One region of the Enterobacter sp. ECC_219_Taxon_10 genome, then DNA from elsewhere that is predicted to be linked to it. Evidence: predicted binding sites of a transcription regulator. Region 1 holds the regulator's gene; the other holds the start of a gene.
What was found. The regulator Fur, encoded in region 1, represses iron uptake genes when iron is present. The targets are predictions, from matches to a motif close to ATAATAATGAGAACNACTATCAA.
Positions count from the first base shown of each region.

Region 2: bfd (bacterioferritin-associated ferredoxin) is a predicted target of Fur. The motif match lies at 6,334-6,356, and genes of this name have one in related genera.

Region 1 is NZ_CM178005.1:1,417,080-1,426,989, reverse strand. Features, by position in the region: gene speF (ornithine decarboxylase SpeF) at 1-589, shown strand, start outside; gene potE (putrescine-ornithine antiporter) at 586-1,899, shown strand; gene pgm (phosphoglucomutase (alpha-D-glucose-1,6-bisphosphate-dependent)) at 1,998-3,638, opposite strand; gene seqA (replication initiation negative regulator SeqA) at 3,663-4,211, opposite strand; gene ybfF (esterase) at 4,395-5,168, shown strand; gene ybfE (LexA regulated protein) at 5,297-5,584, shown strand; gene fldA (flavodoxin FldA) at 5,740-6,270, shown strand; gene fur (ferric iron uptake transcriptional regulator) at 6,561-7,007, shown strand; gene chiQ (ChiQ/YbfN family lipoprotein) at 7,100-7,426, opposite strand; gene chiP (chitoporin ChiP) at 7,474-8,871, opposite strand; gene glnS (glutamine--tRNA ligase) at 9,319-9,910, opposite strand, start outside.
Region 2 is NZ_CM178005.1:4,451,450-4,461,359, reverse strand. Features, by position in the region: gene AC4ICF_RS21330 (helix-turn-helix transcriptional regulator) at 1-640, shown strand, start outside; gene tusD (sulfurtransferase complex subunit TusD) at 640-1,026, shown strand; gene tusC (sulfurtransferase complex subunit TusC) at 1,026-1,385, shown strand; gene tusB (sulfurtransferase complex subunit TusB) at 1,393-1,680, shown strand; gene rpsL (30S ribosomal protein S12) at 1,805-2,179, shown strand; gene rpsG (30S ribosomal protein S7) at 2,276-2,746, shown strand; gene fusA (elongation factor G) at 2,843-4,957, shown strand; gene tuf (elongation factor Tu) at 5,027-6,211, shown strand; gene bfd (bacterioferritin-associated ferredoxin) at 6,391-6,585, shown strand; gene bfr (bacterioferritin) at 6,658-7,134, shown strand; gene AC4ICF_RS21280 (prepilin peptidase) at 7,151-7,921, opposite strand; gene AC4ICF_RS21275 (type II secretion system protein M) at 7,923-8,405, opposite strand; gene gspL (type II secretion system protein GspL) at 8,398-9,537, opposite strand; gene gspK (type II secretion system minor pseudopilin GspK) at 9,542-9,910, opposite strand, start outside.

The DNA.
Region 1 (9,910 bases):
CTCGATCCTGTTCCTGCTCACGCCGGCGGAAGATATGGGCAAGCTGCAGCAGCTTGTGGCACAGCTGGTGCGCTTCGAAAAACTGCTCGAGAGCGATGTTCCGCTGAAAGAGGTATTGCCTTCTCTCTACAAACAACATCCGGAACGTTACGCGGATTACACCCTGCGCCAGATCTGCCAGGAAATGCATGACCTGTACGCCCGCCACAACGTGAAGCAGCTGCAAAAAGAGATGTTCCGCAAGTCTCACTTCCCACGCGTGATGATGAACCCGCAGGACGCGAACTACGCCTACCTGCGCGGCGAGGTCGAGCTGGTCTCCCTGCGCGACGCGGAAGGCCGCATCGCCGCTGAAGGTGCGCTCCCTTACCCACCGGGGGTGCTGTGCGTGGTTCCAGGGGAAGTCTGGGGCGGTTCCGTGCTGCGCTACTTTGCCGCACTGGAAGAAGGCATCAACCTGCTGCCGGGCTTCGCGCCGGAGTTGCAGGGCGTGTATGTCGAGGAGTGTGACGGTCGCAAACAGGTTCGCTGCTACGTCATCAAACAATCCGCCGCTCAGCCCGCGCTGCTGAAAGGAGAGAAATTATGAGTAAGTCCAATAAGATGGGCGTGGTGCAGCTGACTATCCTTACCATGGTCAACATGATGGGTTCCGGGATTATTATGCTGCCCACCAAGCTCGCCGAAGTGGGGACGATTTCGATTATCTCCTGGCTTGTTACCGCCGTAGGATCGATGGCGCTGGCGTGGGCGTTCGCCAAGTGTGGGATGTTCAGCCGCAAGTCAGGTGGCATGGGCGGCTATGCTGAGTACGCCTTTGGTAAGTCCGGCAACTTTATGGCGAACTACACCTACGGCGTATCGCTGCTGATCGCCAACGTGGCGATTGCCATTTCCGCCGTCGGCTACGGCACGGAGTTGTTTGGCGTGACGCTCAGCCCGGTACAAATTGGGCTGGCGACCATCGGGGTTCTGTGGATCTGCACCGTGGCCAATTTTGGTGGCGCGCGCATTACCGGTCAGCTCTCCAGCATCACCGTCTGGGGCGTGATTATCCCGGTTGTCGGCCTGTGCATCATCGGCTGGTTCTGGTTCAGCCCAACGCTCTACGCCAACTCCTGGAATCCGCACCACGTGCCGTTCTTTACGGCAGTGGGCTCGTCTATCGCCATGACGCTCTGGGCCTTCCTGGGTCTGGAATCCGCCTGTGCGAACGCAGAAGTGGTAGAGAACCCGGAGAAGAACGTGCCGATTGCGGTCCTCGGCGGAACGCTGGGCGCGGCGGTGATCTATATCGTCTCGACTAACGTCATTGCCGGGATTGTGCCAAACATGGATCTGGCTAACTCCACGGCGCCGTTCGGGCTGGCCTTTGCCCAGATGTTCACCCCGGAAGTCGGGAAAGTGATCATGGGTCTGATGGTGATGTCCTGCTGCGGCTCGCTACTCGGCTGGCAGTTCACCATCGCGCAGGTGTTTAAATCCTCGGCTGATGAAGGTTACTTCCCAAAAATCTTCTCCCGCGTGACCAAAGCCGACGCGCCGGTGCAGGGTATGCTGGCAATTGTCATCTTCCAGAGCGGATTGTCGCTGATGACCATTAGCCCGTCCCTGAACAGCCAGTTTAACGTGCTGGTCAACCTGGCGGTGGTGACGAATATCATTCCGTATATTCTGTCGATGGCGGCGCTGGCGATCATTCAGAAGGTGGCGAAAGTTGATCCACGCAAAGCGCGTGCGGCGAATATTGTGGCGCTGATTGGGGCAATCTACAGCTTCTATGCGCTCTACTCATCCGGCCAGGAAGCGATGCTGTATGGCGCGATGGTGACCTTTATGGGCTGGACGCTGTACGGTCTGGTGTCACCGAGATTTGAATTGAAGAATAAGCATAGTTAAAAAAAAGCCCGGTGGCGCTAGCGCTTACCGGGCCTTTTTCTCCCTCTCCCTTTGGGAGAGGGCCGGGGTGGAGGCATCAGCCCGCACCAGAACCGCACTTACGCGTTTTTCAGCACTTCGCTGACAATCTCTACCGCTTCTTTCTCAATCTGCTGGCGGTGCTCAGCGCCGAGGAAGCTTTCGCAATAGATTTTGTACGCATCTTCCGTACCGGACGGACGCGCGGCGAACCAGCCATTTTCGGTCATCACTTTCAGTCCACCGATAGACGCACCGTTACCCGGTGCCGCCGTCAGACGGGCAGTGATCGGATCGCCTGCCAGGGTACTTGCGCTGACCATCTCTGGGGAGAGTTTGGACAATGCAGCTTTCTGCGCAGAGGTCGCGCCAGCCTGGATACGGTTATAGCTTGGCGCACCAAAGCGTGCCGCCAGCTCGTTGTAGTGTTCCTGCGGGTTTTTACCGGTAACCGCGGTGATTTCCGCAGCCAGCAGGCACATGATGATGCCGTCTTTATCGGTTGACCACGGGGTGCCGTCGAAGCGCAGGAAGGACGCGCCCGCGCTCTCTTCGCCGCCGAAGCCAAAGCTGCCGTCGTGCAGACCGTCAACGAACCACTTGAAGCCCACCGGCACTTCCACCAGCTTGCGGCCCAGCGCGTCCACCACGCGGTCGATCATCGCAGAAGAGACCAGCGTTTTACCGACAGCCACCTCTTTGCCCCACTGCGGGCGGTGCTGGAACAAGTAGTTGATCGCAACAGCCAGGTAGTGGTTCGGGTTCATCAGCCCGGCAGGGGTGACGATGCCGTGACGGTCATAATCCGGGTCGTTAGCAAATGCCAGATCGAACTTGTCGCGCAGCGCCAGCAGGCCCGCCATCGCGCACTCGGAGGAGCAGTCCATACGGATCGCGCCGTCTTTGTCCAGGTGCATGAAGCGGAAGGTCTGATCAACGTGATCGTTCACGATGGTCAGATCCAGCTTGTAGTGCTCGGCGATGCGCTTCCAGTACTCAATACCGGAGCCGCCCAGCGGATCCACGCCCAGCTTCAGGCCGGCTTTCTGAATCGCCGCCATATCGACGATATCCGCCAGCCCTTCCACGAACGGCTGAACCAGATCCTGCTCTTTCACGTGGCCGGAGGCCATCGCTTCATCAAGAGAAATACGTTTAACGCCTTTCAGGCCGTCGGCCAGCAGCGCGTTTGCACGATCTTCCACCACTTTGGTGACGTTGGTGTCAGCCGGGCCGCCGTTAGGTGGGTTGTATTTGATACCACCGTCTTCCGGCGGGTTGTGGGATGGCGTGATAACGATCCCGTCTGCCAGTGCGCCACCTTTTTTGTTGTGCACAAGGATTGCGTTTGATACCGCTGGCGTTGGGGTGAAGCCGTTGTTCTCCTGCACAATCACGTCAACGCCGTTTGCCGCCAGCACTTCCAGCACGGAAATGAACGCCGGTTCAGACAGCGCATGGGTATCTTTGCCCACGTAGCACGGACCGGTAACGCCGTTTTTGGCGCGCTCTTCCGCAATGGCCTGAGCAATGGCCAGAATATGCGGTTCGTTAAAGCTGTGGCGCGCCGCGCTGCCGCGGTGACCAGATGTACCAAACTTCACTGCGTGTTCTGCGTTGCCCACGACCGGTTTCAGCACGTAATACTGCGCGGTCAGCTGAGCGACGTTAATCAAATCGCTTTGTTGTGCAGGTTGGCCTGCACGGCTGTGATTTGCCATTACCGGGTCCTTATGATGCAAGGGTTAAATTGTACCGCAAACCTTTTCAATCAATTCCGCCGGGAACTGCATGGACTGCATGATGTGTTCAATCATGCTGCACTTGCGGCCCGTATTGGTATTGGTGATCACCCAGTACGGGGTGCCAGGGACATGTTTAGGTTTGGTTTGATTGCCATTTTGCAGCAGCGTCTGCTCGTCGCCCGCGAAATAGACGCGGGTACGGCCGTGCAGCGACTCGGTCGCTTCAGCAAACGCTTTGTTATCCAGGGCGTAAAGTGTAGACAGCACCAGCATAAAACGGTTGACCGCCTTTTTCTGCTCCGCATATTCGTCGGAGAGCAGCAGCTCACGCATCGCGCGCACTTTATCTTTTACCGGCGTCACGGCAGGTTTTGCCTGTGCAGCAACGCTCGGCTGAGACACGACATCTTTGGTAACTGGGGTGGCAGGCTGTGAAGCGGCGGAAATTTTAAGCATGCGCCGTAAAATGTCGGACGCGCTCTCCCCGATATGCCGCGTCTGGCTGGCAATATACTGATAGAGTTCGTCATCAACTTCGATTGTTTTCATCTTAATCCAGTGCGATATCTTATCTGAATACAAGTCATTGGGATTATAAGGTCAAATCCCAACAGCGGATAGCGTCAAACCAGGTTGGCGGCAAAAGTCAGATTAAACTGGAACCTTGCAGCCGGGCGGCAGAATGGTCAACATGATACCCTAACCTGACATACGTAAAAAAAGAACTTTGCCATGAAATTGAATACCCGAGCGCAAACTGCACAATCGCCGAACAATAATTCCCCCATCGTGCTGGTTCATGGACTTTTTGGCAGCCTGGATAACCTGGGCGTGCTGGCCCGCGATTTGGTCAGCGATCACGATATTCTACAGGTTGATATGCGCAATCACGGGCTTTCCGGCCGCTCAGACGTAATGACCTATGCGGCAATGGCGCAGGACCTGCTGGATACGCTTGATGCGCACAATCTGCAGAAGGTGACCCTCATCGGGCATTCAATGGGCGGTAAAGCGGTTATGGCGCTCACCGCGCTGGCGCCAGAACGCATTTCCGGGCTTGTGGTCATTGATGTTGCCCCTGTGGACTACGACGTTCGACGTCATGATGAGATTTTCGCAGCAATTAATGCTGTAACGGCAGCTGGCGTTTCCACACGTCAGCAGGCGGCAACGGTTATGCGTGAGCATCTTGATGAAGAAGGCGTGGTGCAGTTCCTTTTGAAGTCGTTTGTTGACGGGCAATGGCGTTTTAACGTGCCGGTGCTGTGGGACCAGTACAACAACATCGTGGGCTGGGAAACCGTCCCCGCCTGGCCGCACCCTGCTCTCTTTATTCGCGGCGGCCACTCTCCTTATATTACCGACGCTTACCGCGACACGCTGCTGGCACAGTTCCCGCAGGCGCGCGCCCACGTGATTGCCGGGGCCGGGCACTGGGTTCACGCCGAAAAACCTGACGCTGTACTGCGCGCTATCCGCCGCTATCTCGCTGATACTGCAAATTGATTAAAAAGAGAGCGACTGGAAGATGACAGGCTTCCAGTCGTTGGCGTGCCGTTTTTGGTGATGTATGATGGCGCGCTTATCGCCCGGGCTTTAGCAGGGCGGCGTGTTTCCCCCGAAGTCTCAGAATCATGGCCAAAGAACAAACGGACCGTACGACACTAGATCTGTTCGCGAATGAGCGTCGACCGGGACGACCGAAAACGAATCCGCTTTCGCGCGATGAACAGCTGCGTATCAATAAACGCAATCAGCTTAAACGCGATAAAAATCGTGGGCTTAAGCGTGTCGAACTGAAGCTCAACGCTGACGCTGTCGATGCGCTTAACGAGCTGGCCGAGGCGCGTAATATCAGCCGCAGCGAGCTTATTGAAGAGATGCTCATCGCTCAGCTTGAGACGCTTCGCAGCCAGGCATAAGTCTGAAAAACCTCTTTATCGCCCTTTTCATGTAGCACAGAGTGCAGTCCTGCGCGATAGCGGTTTCCGCAGGGTTGCCAGTTCTGCTATTATTGCCCTTATCCGTGGCCGAATTGCGCCACCATACCATTAAGTTTCAAGAGGTTATTTTACTCATGGCAATCATCGGCATTTTCTTCGGCAGTGATACCGGCAATACCGAAAATATCGCAAAAAACATTCAGAAACAGCTCGGTAAAGACGTTGCTGATGTGCATGACATCGCCAAGAGCAGCAAAGAAGATCTCGAGGGCTATGACATTCTGCTGCTGGGTATTCCAACCTGGTACTACGGTGAAGCCCAGTGCGACTGGGACGATTTCTTCCCGACGCTGGAAGAGGTGGACTTCAACGGGAAGCTGGTCGCACTGTTTGGCTGTGGCGATCAGGAAGACTATGCCGAGTACTTCTGTGACGCGCTGGGGACGATTCGCGACATCATTGAGCCGAATGGCGCGGTTATTGTTGGTCACTGGCCGACTGCCGGTTACCACTTCGAAGCCTCTAAAGGCTTGGCCGATGACGATCATTTTGTCGGTCTGGCCATTGACGAAGACCGTCAGCCTGAGCTTACGGCAGAGCGTGTAGAGAAGTGGGTTAAGCAGATCCGTGAAGAACTCCACCTGGACGATATTCTCAACGCCTGATTTTTTCTACGGCGCAACGCAGGTTGCGCCCGTTTTCCAGGTAAAACCGATTAAATTAATTGCTACAAACTTTTAACTTTTTCGCCCAGACCTGTACAATGTCTCCCTGGCAAAATGTGGTTTCCATTGAGCAAGTTTGTTGGTGATACCACGTTTTTATAAGCATATTTTGCCTGAGACTTGCAGTTTTCATTTAGGCATGGCAGTTCTATAATGAGACGCATTAACCCAGGTGCATTTTCTGTCACTTCCTTCAGAAGTGAATCGTTTAGCAACAGGACAGATTCCGCATGACTGACAACAATACCGCATTAAAGAAGGCTGGCCTGAAAGTAACGCTTCCTCGATTAAAAATCCTCGAAGTGCTTCAGGGTCCAGACAATCACCATGTCAGTGCGGAAGACCTTTATAAACGTCTTATCGACATGGGTGAAGAGATTGGGCTGGCCACCGTTTATCGCGTGCTGAACCAGTTTGATGACGCGGGCATTGTTACCCGTCATAATTTCGAAGGCGGTAAATCTGTATTCGAACTGACCCAGCAGCATCACCACGATCACCTGATCTGCCTCGATTGCGGCAAGGTCATTGAATTTAGCGATGATTCCATCGAAGCGCGTCAGCGTGAAATCGCAGCTCGTCACGGCATTCGCCTGACCAACCACAGCCTGTACCTATACGGTCACTGCGCTGAAGGGGATTGCCGCGAGAATGAACACGCTCACGACACAAAATAAGTTAGCGTTCATACTCTGAGCCAGCCGCGAGGTTGGCTTTTTTTTGCGTCAAAAAAGCCCGGTAAGCAAAGTGCCACCGGGCGTAAAGCAACTTATTTATTGTTATTGCGTATCTCGTTCCAGATCTTATCGCAACGCTTCGCCACTTCCTGATCGTTACCGGTTTTACGCGCCTGAATACAGGCCTGATAATCCATCACCCGAACGTTCTCCTGCGTCGCGAACTGCTCATGCGCTTTCTCTTTCTTCAACACATTCAGCACGCTCCGACAGGCTTCGATTTTCTCCGGCGATCCTTCCGCGGTATTAATACAGGCGCTATACGCCTCCTTCAGACGGGAATCCTCTTTTGGCGCCTGAGTCTGAGCGCACGCCACCAGCCCTGATGCCAGCAACGCGACGATTACGATTTTTTTCATCATGTGCAGTCTCCAGACCGGCGGGACTCAGCCCGCCGGTGTGCTCATCAGAAGATGGTGAATGGGGCGATAACCATGAATTTGACGTCACGTTCATCCTGGAAGATGTTGCCGTAACCGCCCGCATAGCTTGGAATATCGGAGTGGTTGTCATACTGGGTGAAGTGCAGCTTGAACATCGTGCCTTTCGCGCGGCCATCCTGCAGGGTATAGATAGCATCCAGGCTGTAGGAGGACTCTTTCAGGCGATAGTTAGGATCGTAGTAGGCATCCGGCGTCGCCATGTCTGCTGGTTTTGCGTCCCAGGCGTATGCGTAAGAAGCCCCCACCGCCCAGCCAGGCAGGTTCCAGTTTTTCAGGTCATACATGGCGCCGAAGAAGACCGCTTTCTCGCCGTCGGCGTTGAAGTCGGAGCGGTTATCCCACCAGATATCCAGACGACCGTTGGATGATGCATAGGTCGGGGTCATACGCTGCAGGAAGTAGCCCTGCTGCCCTTCCGCCTTCACCCATGTCCCTTCCAGACGCAAATCAACCTGACCGACTTTGTAGCCGAAGGTCAGCGCCTGAAGCCACGCGGTGCCGTTATAAATGTCATTTACGCTGCCATCGCTGACCTTATCGCGCGTACCGTAGAACTGGTAGCTGGTGCTCAGCGGGCTACCGGCGATATCAAATTTGTAGCTGGCTTTAGCAAAATACTGATCGATATAGCCTTCCGCCTGACCAAATGCGGCTTCCAGAACCAGATCGTTTTTAAAGTCGTACTTCGCGCCCAGCGAGTGGAGGTAATCGACTTTGGTTTTCTTATCGTTCTGGTAGAACTTATCCATTTCGATGTGCCACGGCGCTTTGTACTCGTTGGTCCACATATAGGAGAAGCTCAACGCACCTGCGTCACCGTAGTCAAAGTTAGCCCCGGCTTCTGCACCCTGATAGGTACCAGGCATAAAGCTCCAGTGCGGCGCTAACAGCGTCTGGCCGGTTGGCTGAATATACCCCCCGCGCGCCCAGACCGGGCCGTATTTAAATTTCGCTGCAGCCTTATAAAGGCTGATACCGCTTTTATCTCCGGACCAGTCTTCGTCATAGGCTTTATTGCTGGAGGAGAAGGCAATTTCGTTCGGGTGGCCGCTGTCGCCGTTTTCCGCCATTTCGATTGCGGTAAATGCAGCAATATCCAGACCGAACATATCAGCGGCATAGCCTGACTGGAAGTCCAGGTTGGCGTTCCAGGTGGAGTGAGAGAGGTTGGTTTTGTATTTATCTTCTGTGACATCTTTACGGTCACGTTCACGCTGCCAGTAATAAATACCGCCAGTGAGGGTAGAATCTTCGATGAAACCTGCTGCTTTCGCCTCTGGTGTCACCACCAGGCCCGACATTGCTGTCACACCGGCAATAGCCAGCGCCAGCGCATTACGTTTGCCACTGAACGTACGCATAGATTATTCCTCTTTGACGAATTAAAACGCCTTAAACGGCGAAAATATAAAAGACCAAATGGTCAGGGGTAGTTATAAATACCCTCGAATTAACTACCGTCTTTAGGTTATTTTTCGCGACGCGAATTATCAATGCTTTTCAGTGGGCAAAAGTCAGGATTATGACGAAGTGCACATAATTGGTAGTGCTTTGTAACATTTAGCCGGATGCGAGGTGTGGCGGGGCTAAAACAGGTAATTTCAGCGTATTAGACCGTAAAAAAACACGTATTTGTTCTTATTCTCTTTTTTATCATAAAGACAAACTTTTTTTAGAAAAATAAGTAGCACCACGTTGACCAAAAATTTTAGTTGGCCTAATTACGGGTCTACTTTAACGATATGATCATTAAATAAAAAAACGCCGCTATAAGCGGCGTTTGTTTCTCATTGACCAGTGCAGCGTTATTATTCGCCGATCTTCGTCCAGGTATCACGCAAACCTACGGTACGGTTAAATACCGGCTTTTCTGCCGTACTGTAACGGCTGTCCAGGCAGAAGTAACCTTCACGTTCAAACTGGAATGCTTTGCCCGCTTCAGCCGCTTTCAGCGACGGCTCCGCGTAACCCTGTTTGATCACCAAAGATTCCGGGTTGATAGTCGCCAGGAAGTCTTCAGCTGCACCCGGGTTAGGGACGCTAAACAGACGATCGTACAGACGAATTTCTACCGGCAGCGCGTGGGAAGCGCTCACCCAGTGGATCACGCCTTTCACCTTGCGGCCATCTGCCGGATCTTTGCTCAGCGTCTCTGCATCGTACGAACAGAAGATGGTGGTGATGTTGCCTTCTGCATCTTTCTCTACGCGCTCGGCTTTGATGACGTAGGCGTTACGCAGACGCACTTCTTTACCCAGCACCAGACGTTTGTACTGCTTATTGGCTTCTTCACGGAAGTCAGCACGATCGATCCAGATTTCACCGCTGAACGGCACGTCGCGGCTTCCCATTTCCGGTTTGTTCGGATGGTTAGGCATGGAGACCAGCTCGCTTCCACCC
Region 2 (9,910 bases), 1.9 Mb from region 1:
TCTGAAATCCTATGAAGCGGTAGTGGACGGGTTAGCGATGCTCATTGGTTCCCACTGCGAAATCGTATTGCACTCCCTGCAAGATCTGAAGTGTTCCGCCATCCGCATTGCTAATGGTGAGCATACCGGCCGTAAAATTGGTTCGCCAATTACCGACCTTGCATTGCGTATGTTGCATGACATGACCGGCGCGGACAGCAGCGTCTCAAAATGTTATTTCACCCGCGCCAAAAGCGGCGTGCTGATGAAATCAGAAACCATCGCGATTCGAAATCGCGAGCATCGTGTGATTGGGCTGCTGTGCATCAACATGAACCTTGATGTGCCTTTCTCCCAGATCATGAGCACCTTTATTCCGCCAGAAACGCCAGACGTCGGCTCTTCTGTTAACTTTGCCTCCTCCGTTGAAGATCTTGTGACGCAGACGCTTGAGTTCACCATTGAAGAGGTCAATGCCGACCGCAACGTATCGAACAACGCCAAGAATCGCCAGATCGTTCTCAATCTCTACGAGAAAGGGATTTTTGATATTAAAGATGCCATCAACCAGGTGGCCGATCGTCTGAACATCTCAAAGCATACGGTTTACCTCTACATCCGTCAGTTCAAAAGCGGCGATTTCGTGGGGCAAGATAAGTAATGCGTTTTGCGTTAATGGTAACGGGCCCCGCGTATGGGACTCAGCAGGCCAGCAGCGCGCTGCAGTTTGCGCATGCGCTGCTGGCGGCCGGACACCAACTGGCGAGCGTCTTCTTCTATCGGGAAGGGGTGTATAACGCGAACCAATTTACGTCACCGGCGAGTGACGAGTTTGACCTGGTCCGCGCCTGGCAGGCGTTAAATGAAAAGCAGGGCGTAGAGCTGCATATCTGCGTAGCGGCGGCGCTGCGTCGCGGCGTGACGGATACAGCCGAAGCCGAACGCCTGGGGTTATCGGGCGCTAACCTGCAGCCTGGTTTTTCATTGAGTGGTCTGGGCGCATTGGCCCAGGCGGCGTTAACCTGCGACAGAGTGGTGCAATTCTGATGAAGCGTGTGGCATTTGTTTTTACTTCTGCGCCGCACGGCAGCGCCTCTGGCCGCGAAGGACTGGATGCGCTGCTTGCGACATCGGCATTGACAGAAGATATCGGTGTCTTCTTTATGGGGGACGGCGTGCTTCAGCTTCTGGCGGGCCAACAGCCGCAGGCCATTCTGGCACGCGACTACATTTCCACCTTCAAAGTGCTGCCGCTTTACGATATTGAAACCTGCTATGTCTGTGCCGACTCCCTAACGGTACGCGGTTTAAGCGATAAGACGCCTTTTGTGCTGGATGTGACGACCTTGCCTGCCGCAGCACTGCGTGAACAGCTTTCCCACTACGACACCATTCTGACTTTCTGAGGCTTCCATGCTCCATATTCTCAGCCATTCACCATGGCAATGTGATATCGACACGTTGTTGAGCATGCTGCGCGAAGGTGACGATCTGCTGCTGATTCAGGATGGCGTGCTCGCTGCGCTTGAAGGCGGCCGTTTCGTTGAAATTCTCACGAATGCCCCCATAACTGTCTCTGCGCTGAAGGACGATCTGGATGCGCGGGGTCTTTCTGGTCAAATTTCAGCCAAAATTGACGTGGTTGGCTATACTGATTTCGTCAATCTTACTGTGACGCACGCCAGTCAAATGAACTGGTGATTTGAGATCGCTGTATATTTCTTGACACCTTTTCGACGTAGCCCTAAAATTTCGCGTCCTCATATTGTATGAGGTCGTTTTATTACGTGTTTACGAAGCAAAAGCTAAAACCAGGAGCTATTTAATGGCAACAGTTAACCAGCTGGTACGCAAACCACGTGCACGCAAAGTTGCAAAAAGCAACGTGCCTGCGCTGGAAGCCTGCCCGCAGAAACGTGGCGTATGTACTCGTGTATATACCACCACTCCTAAAAAACCAAACTCCGCACTGCGTAAAGTATGCCGTGTGCGTTTGACTAACGGTTTCGAAGTGACTTCCTACATCGGTGGTGAAGGTCACAACCTGCAGGAGCACTCCGTGATCCTGATCCGTGGCGGTCGTGTTAAAGACCTTCCGGGTGTTCGTTACCACACCGTTCGTGGTGCGCTGGACTGCTCAGGTGTTAAAGACCGTAAGCAGGCTCGCTCCAAGTACGGCGTGAAGCGTCCTAAGGCTTAATGGTTCTCCGTTAAGTAAGGCCAAACTGATTTATCTTAATGTCAAACTAAACTCGTAGAGTTTTGGACAATCCTGAATTAACAACGGAGTATTCCCATGCCACGTCGTCGCGTCATTGGTCAGCGTAAAATTCTTCCAGATCCGAAGTTCGGATCAGAACTGCTGGCAAAATTTGTAAATATCCTGATGGTAGATGGTAAAAAATCTACTGCAGAAGCAATCGTATACAGCGCGCTGGAGACCCTGGCTCAGCGTTCTGGTAAAAATGAACTGGAAGCTTTCGAAGTCGCTCTCGACAACGTTCGCCCAACTGTAGAAGTTAAGTCCCGCCGCGTTGGTGGTTCTACTTATCAGGTTCCAGTTGAAGTTCGTCCGGTTCGTCGTAATGCCCTGGCAATGCGTTGGATCGTTGAAGCTGCTCGTAAACGCGGTGATAAATCCATGGCTCTGCGTCTGGCGAACGAACTTTCTGATGCTGCAGAAAACAAAGGTACTGCAGTTAAGAAACGTGAAGACGTTCACCGTATGGCAGAAGCCAACAAGGCGTTCGCACACTACCGTTGGTAATCCCTTCGGAGTATTAGTCACCAGGCGGGCGCTTCAGAGAAGCCGCCCGCTCTGGGTAACTTAACTGAACGCCTAAAGAAACAAACGAGGAATCAAATGGCTCGTACAACACCCATCGCACGCTACCGCAACATCGGTATCAGTGCGCACATCGACGCCGGTAAGACCACTACTACCGAACGTATTCTGTTCTACACCGGTGTAAACCATAAAATCGGTGAAGTTCATGACGGCGCAGCCACCATGGACTGGATGGAACAGGAGCAGGAGCGTGGTATTACCATCACCTCCGCAGCGACTACTGCATTCTGGTCAGGTATGGCTAAGCAGTACGAACCGCATCGCGTAAACATCATCGACACCCCGGGCCACGTTGACTTCACCATCGAAGTAGAACGTTCCATGCGTGTTCTTGACGGCGCGGTAATGGTTTATTGCGCAGTTGGTGGTGTTCAGCCACAGTCTGAAACCGTATGGCGTCAGGCGAACAAATATAAAGTTCCACGCATCGCGTTCGTTAACAAAATGGACCGTATGGGTGCTAACTTCCTGAAAGTTGTTGGCCAGATCAAAACCCGTCTGGGCGCGAACCCTGTTCCGCTGCAGCTGGCAATTGGTGCTGAAGAAGGCTTCACCGGCGTTATCGACCTGGTGAAAATGAAAGCCATCAACTGGAACGATGCAGACCAGGGCGTTACCTTCGAATACGAAGATATCCCGGCTGAGATGCAGGACCTGGCTGACGAATGGCACCAGAACCTGATCGAATCCGCTGCTGAAGCTTCTGAAGAGCTGATGGAGAAATACCTGGGTGGTGAAGAACTGTCTGAAGAAGAGATCAAAAAAGCTCTGCGTCAGCGCGTTCTGAACAACGAAATCATCCTGGTAACCTGTGGTTCTGCGTTCAAGAACAAAGGTGTTCAGGCGATGCTGGATGCGGTAGTTGACTACCTGCCATCCCCGGTTGACGTTCCTGCGATCAACGGCATCCTGGACGACGGTAAAGATACTCCGGCTGAGCGTCACGCAAGTGATGACGAGCCGTTCTCTGCACTGGCGTTCAAAATTGCTACCGACCCATTCGTGGGTAACCTGACCTTCTTCCGCGTTTACTCTGGTGTGGTTAACTCCGGTGACACCATCCTGAACTCCGTGAAAGCGGCGCGTGAACGTTTTGGCCGTATCGTACAGATGCACGCTAACAAACGTGAAGAGATCAAAGAAGTTCGTGCGGGCGACATCGCTGCAGCTATCGGTCTGAAAGACGTGACCACTGGTGACACCCTGTGTGACCCGGATCACCCGATCATTCTGGAGCGTATGGAATTCCCTGAGCCGGTAATCTCCATCGCAGTTGAACCAAAAACCAAAGCTGACCAGGAAAAAATGGGTCTGGCTCTGGGCCGTCTGGCGAAAGAAGACCCATCATTCCGCGTATGGACTGATGAAGAATCTAACCAGACCATCATCGCTGGTATGGGTGAACTGCACCTGGACATCATCGTTGACCGTATGAAGCGTGAATTCAACGTTGAAGCGAACGTGGGTAAACCTCAGGTTGCTTACCGCGAAGCGATTCGCGCGAAAGTTACCGATATTGAAGGTAAACACGCTAAGCAGTCTGGTGGTCGCGGTCAGTACGGTCACGTTGTGATCGACATGTACCCACTGGAGCCGGGCTCTAACCCGAAAGGTTACGAGTTCATCAACGACATCAAAGGTGGTGTAATTCCTGGCGAATACATCCCAGCCGTTGATAAAGGCATCCAGGAACAGCTGAAAGCGGGCCCTCTGGCTGGCTATCCGGTTGTTGACATGGGTATCCGTCTGCACTTCGGTTCTTACCACGACGTTGACTCCTCTGAACTGGCGTTTAAACTGGCTGCGTCTATTGCCTTTAAAGAAGGCTTTAAGAAAGCAAAACCAGTTCTGCTTGAGCCAATCATGAAGGTTGAAGTAGAAACTCCTGAAGAGAACACCGGTGACGTTATCGGTGACTTGAGCCGTCGTCGCGGTATGCTGCGTGGTCAGGAATCCGAAGTAACTGGCGTTAAGATCCACGCTGAAGTTCCGCTGTCCGAAATGTTCGGATATGCAACTCAGCTGCGTTCTCTGACCAAAGGTCGTGCATCATACACCATGGAATTCCTGAAGTATGATGATGCGCCTAACAACGTTGCTCAGGCCGTTATTGAAGCCCGTGGTAAGTAATCCACAGGATTAAAACCTAAGTCCCGTGCTCTCTCCAGAGGGGAGAGCACTATAGTAAGGAATATAGCCGTGTCTAAAGAAAAATTTGAACGTACAAAACCGCACGTCAACGTTGGTACTATCGGCCACGTTGACCATGGTAAAACTACCCTGACCGCTGCAATCACTACCGTTCTGGCTAAAACCTACGGTGGTTCTGCTCGTGCATTCGACCAGATCGATAACGCGCCAGAAGAAAAAGCTCGTGGTATCACCATCAACACTTCTCACGTTGAATACGACACCCCGACTCGCCACTACGCACACGTAGACTGCCCAGGCCACGCCGACTATGTTAAAAACATGATCACCGGTGCTGCGCAGATGGACGGCGCGATCCTGGTTGTTGCTGCGACTGACGGCCCAATGCCTCAGACCCGTGAGCACATCCTGCTGGGTCGTCAGGTAGGCGTTCCTTTCATCATCGTGTTCCTGAACAAATGCGACATGGTTGATGACGAAGAGCTGCTGGAACTGGTAGAGATGGAAGTTCGTGAACTGCTGTCTCAGTACGATTTCCCAGGCGACGACACCCCAATCGTTCGTGGTTCCGCGCTGAAAGCGCTGGAAGGCGAAGCAGAGTGGGAAGCGAAAATCATCGAACTGGCTGGCTTCCTGGATTCTTACATCCCAGAACCAGAGCGTGCGATTGACAAGCCATTCCTGCTGCCAATCGAAGACGTATTCTCCATCTCCGGTCGTGGTACCGTTGTTACCGGTCGTGTAGAGCGCGGTATCATCAAAGTTGGTGAAGAAGTTGAAATCGTTGGTATCAAAGAGACTGCGAAGTCTACCTGTACTGGCGTTGAAATGTTCCGCAAACTGCTGGACGAAGGCCGTGCCGGTGAGAACGTTGGTGTTCTGCTGCGTGGTATCAAGCGTGAAGAAATCGAACGTGGTCAGGTTCTGGCGAAGCCAGGCTCAATCAAGCCACACACCAAGTTCGAATCTGAAGTGTACATCCTGTCCAAAGACGAAGGCGGCCGTCATACTCCGTTCTTCAAAGGCTACCGTCCACAGTTCTACTTCCGTACAACTGACGTGACCGGTACCATCGAACTGCCAGAAGGCGTAGAGATGGTAATGCCAGGCGACAACATCAAGATGGTTGTGACTCTGATCCACCCAATCGCGATGGACGACGGTCTGCGTTTCGCAATCCGTGAAGGCGGCCGTACCGTTGGCGCGGGCGTTGTTGCTAAAGTTCTGGGCTAATTAATTATCCCTGAATAAAAAAAGGACGCTTCGGCGTCCTTTTTTGTTTTCTACCGTAAAGTCACTGTCATAAAAATTCGCATTATTTGTCCGCTCCCGCCCCGTATTCCGGCGCTTGTGCTATTGTAATCATAACCATTCTCACTTACACTTTGCGCATATTTTGAACGGGAGTCTCTATGTACGTTTGTTTATGTAATGGTGTAAGCGACAAAAAAATACGTCAGGCCGTTCGCCAGTTTCAGCCACAGTCATTCCAGCAGCTTCGCAAGTTTGTTCCGGTGGGAAATCAATGCGGTAAATGCGTTCGCGCAGCGCGTGAGATTATGCAGGACGAACTGATGCAGATCCCGGAATACAAAGAGATCGCGTAAGCGCCCATCTTTTTTTTGACATCCCCGTAGCCCGATCTACGCTTCAATGAGTGGAAGCGGAGGGACTATATAATGAAAGGTGATGTTAAAATCATAAGTTATCTCAATAAATTATTGGGAAATGAGCTTGTCGCAATCAACCAGTATTTTCTCCATGCAAGAATGTTCAAAAACTGGGGTCTTACACGTCTGAATGACGTTGAGTACCATGAATCTATAGATGAGATGAAACACGCTGATAAATATATCGAGCGTATTTTATTTCTTGAAGGTATTCCTAACCTGCAGGATCTCGGCAAGCTGGGCATCGGTGAAGATGTCGAGGAGATGCTGCGTTCTGACCTCAGGCTGGAACTTGAAGGTGCTAAAGACCTTCGTGAAGCCATTGCCTACGCGGACAGCGTTCATGACTATGTGAGCCGCGATATGATGATCGAAATTCTGGCAGACGAGGAAGGTCACATAGACTGGCTGGAGACCGAACTCGATCTTATCGATAAACTCGGTATCCAGAATTATTTACTGGCGCAAATCCGCGAAGAGGAATAACACCGTCTTAAGGTGCTCAGGTTATAAACCAGTAAAAATAGCCGAAGCCGCTCGCCGCCAACGCTGGTCCGAAAGGAATCACTGGCGAAACGTGCGGCTTTTTCACCATTAGCACCAGACCCCAGATGACGCCGATTAGCGACGCCGCCAGCAGGATGACCGGTAAGCTCTGCCAGCCTGTCCAGGCACCTGCTGCCGCAAGCAACTTGAAATCTCCGAACCCCAGTCCCTCTTTATGGCGCAGAAGCCAGACCAGCCAGTAAAGTGCCCATAGAAAAAGATAGCCAGCCGCAGCACCCGTGACCGCATCCTCGCAGGTCACCACGCCACTGTGGAGATTAAACAGCAGGCCAAGCCACAGGAGCGGTAGGGTGAGCGTGTCAGGGAGCAAATAGTAACGGTAATCGATCACGCTCAGGGTCAGCGCAAACCAGAAATAGAGAAAAATCGCCAACGCTAAGACAGGTGAGGTGGGGTGCTGATAAACGCTGTAGATCGATGCCAGCAGGCACAGCGCCTCAAACATCAGATATCGAAAAGGAATTATGCCGCGGCAGTATCGGCAGCGCCCTCTCAGTAGTAGCCAGCTTAGCAATGGGAGGGTGTCCCCCCGTTTCACCACATTATTGCAATGGCTGCAGTGTGAGCCCGGCGACCACAGCGTAAGCCGCGTTTTACCCACATGATCCCTGAGGTCGCGTTGCACGATCATTGGCAACCGGTCAACGACGCGCCCCATCAGGCTACCTGCAGTCAGTCCGATTGCCAGAAACAGTATCAATTGCATCTTATTTTCCTCGGGTGCCCAGCGGAAGCGTCATACGCGTGAGGATAATGCTGCTGTCACCTTGCTTACTGGCGTGAAATTCCAGCGTATCGATGGGAAGCCCCTTTTCAAGTTGCAGCTGCCACAGCCATGACATAAACGCCTCCACGTCGATCGCCGCAGCGGTGACCTCCAGCGTTTCATCCTTCTGACTAATCTTCACCGTGAGGCCTGCCTGTTTTGCATCGGCAACGACTGCATTTACTAAGGTTTTAGCCCCATTGCGTATAGGCAGTAGACCCCGTCCGGAGGCCTGTTTCTCCAGCCAATCCGTGTCGCGCTTCAGCTTTTGACAACGTAGTTGCAGCGTGTCGACGGCGCGAGACAGCGGAAGATAGAGGCCGAAGCTGTACAGGATGAAAGGAGTAAGGACGATTAACGCCACGTACAGTACTCGTTCGTTTCCGTTTTTCTGTGATAGCCAGTTCTTTAAGCGATTAATCATTGCGTAGCGTCCACAATCCTTGTTGATGTTTTTCAATTCGCAGCGATAGTCCTGACGCGTCAGCGGCAATAAATTGTTTGACGGTGGCCTCATCAGGGGCAAAAAGCAAAATCCGTAGCAAACCTTGTTTGCGATCGTAGTCCACGCCCTCAAGCGATAACGTCGGAAACGTCGACATACCCTCATGTAACCGCTGCAGAATCGGGAGCGGTGCGGGAAAGGTGCGTTGCAACTGCGACGGGAGAAAGGCCTTCATGTTGTTTCGGTGCGGGTTGTCGGGTATGTAGCTTTGCCACAGCGCCTGCTGTCGGTTTTTCAATTGCTGTTCAAGAGTATGGAGTTGCCAGTAAAGTCCCGCCTGGGTAAGGAGCGCAACACCAGCGGCCAGCAACACGCAACCGACGGCCACTTTTTTCAGGCGGCCCATGAGAAGTCTCGCCTTGTCGCCATCGGTAACGCGCCCGTGCAGCAGGTTGACTGTGTGGGCTTGAGGATACAGGGCAAGCAGCGGCTGCAGCGCGTGTACGCTATCGTCATGACCGATATTCGTAAGTTGGCCATAACACAACAGCCGCGTGGGTCGATAGTGAGCAAGCAAATGTTCAAGCCAAATGTCGGACAGCCGACAGGCACGCCCTTCGTGTGTTCTGACCAGCCAGGCGTCTTTATCGCGCCAAAGCGTCCAGCCCTCTTCGGTCACAGGCAGTGCGAGCGCGTCGAGCGTCACGTGACAAAGGTTAAAACCGGCATCAAGAAAAGGCATTAACCTGGCCTTGAGCCAGGCGAGATCAATACCCACGACCCTGAGTTCCTCGTTGTGGTGACATAGGATCGTCCAGTGGTGTACTGGTTGCCCCTCATCCAGTGTCTCATCCGCCAGCCACTGTAATTTTTGGGCGGTCAACTCGTAGCCGCTTGTCGGGACGGTTAACGTTCTGAAGGTTGCCTTCTGTACCGGAAGGAGGAGGTGAGTCGGACGGTCTGCCTGTTGGCGCGCCAGCCCCGACAGCGAGGCGCCCGGCTCCAGCGAGTGTATCTCGCAGCGGCTCTGCTCATCATACAGCGTCCATTCCAGAGGGCCATCCGGCGCTTCGGAAAGACGAATGAGTAAAGTAGAAGAGGTCGTTAACATCCTTTTAATCTTCCTCGCCCGCAATGAGCTGGCGCTGATAAATCTTAAACGTGCTGTTTTTGTCGTCATAAAGCAGTGTGGTGATCATTCCGGCGTTCAGTTCGCCCTGTTGGGCGGAAGCGACAATGCGAAAATAGCTGCTGCGGGTGGTCAGTAATTTCTTGACCACGTCCACTAGCGGCCTGGCAGCGCTAAACTCTTTTTGTGCCAGCCAGGTAAATTCGTCCACGCTTTTCCAGCCCCCCTCGGGACGTTTGTTTAGCAATGCTTTGGCATCTTCGACAGTGAGGTCATTACTAAACAGGGCGGCAAGCAGCGGGGCGTCCTCCTCTTTAAGGCGGTTAATATTGATAGAAAGGCTTGAGCTAAACTG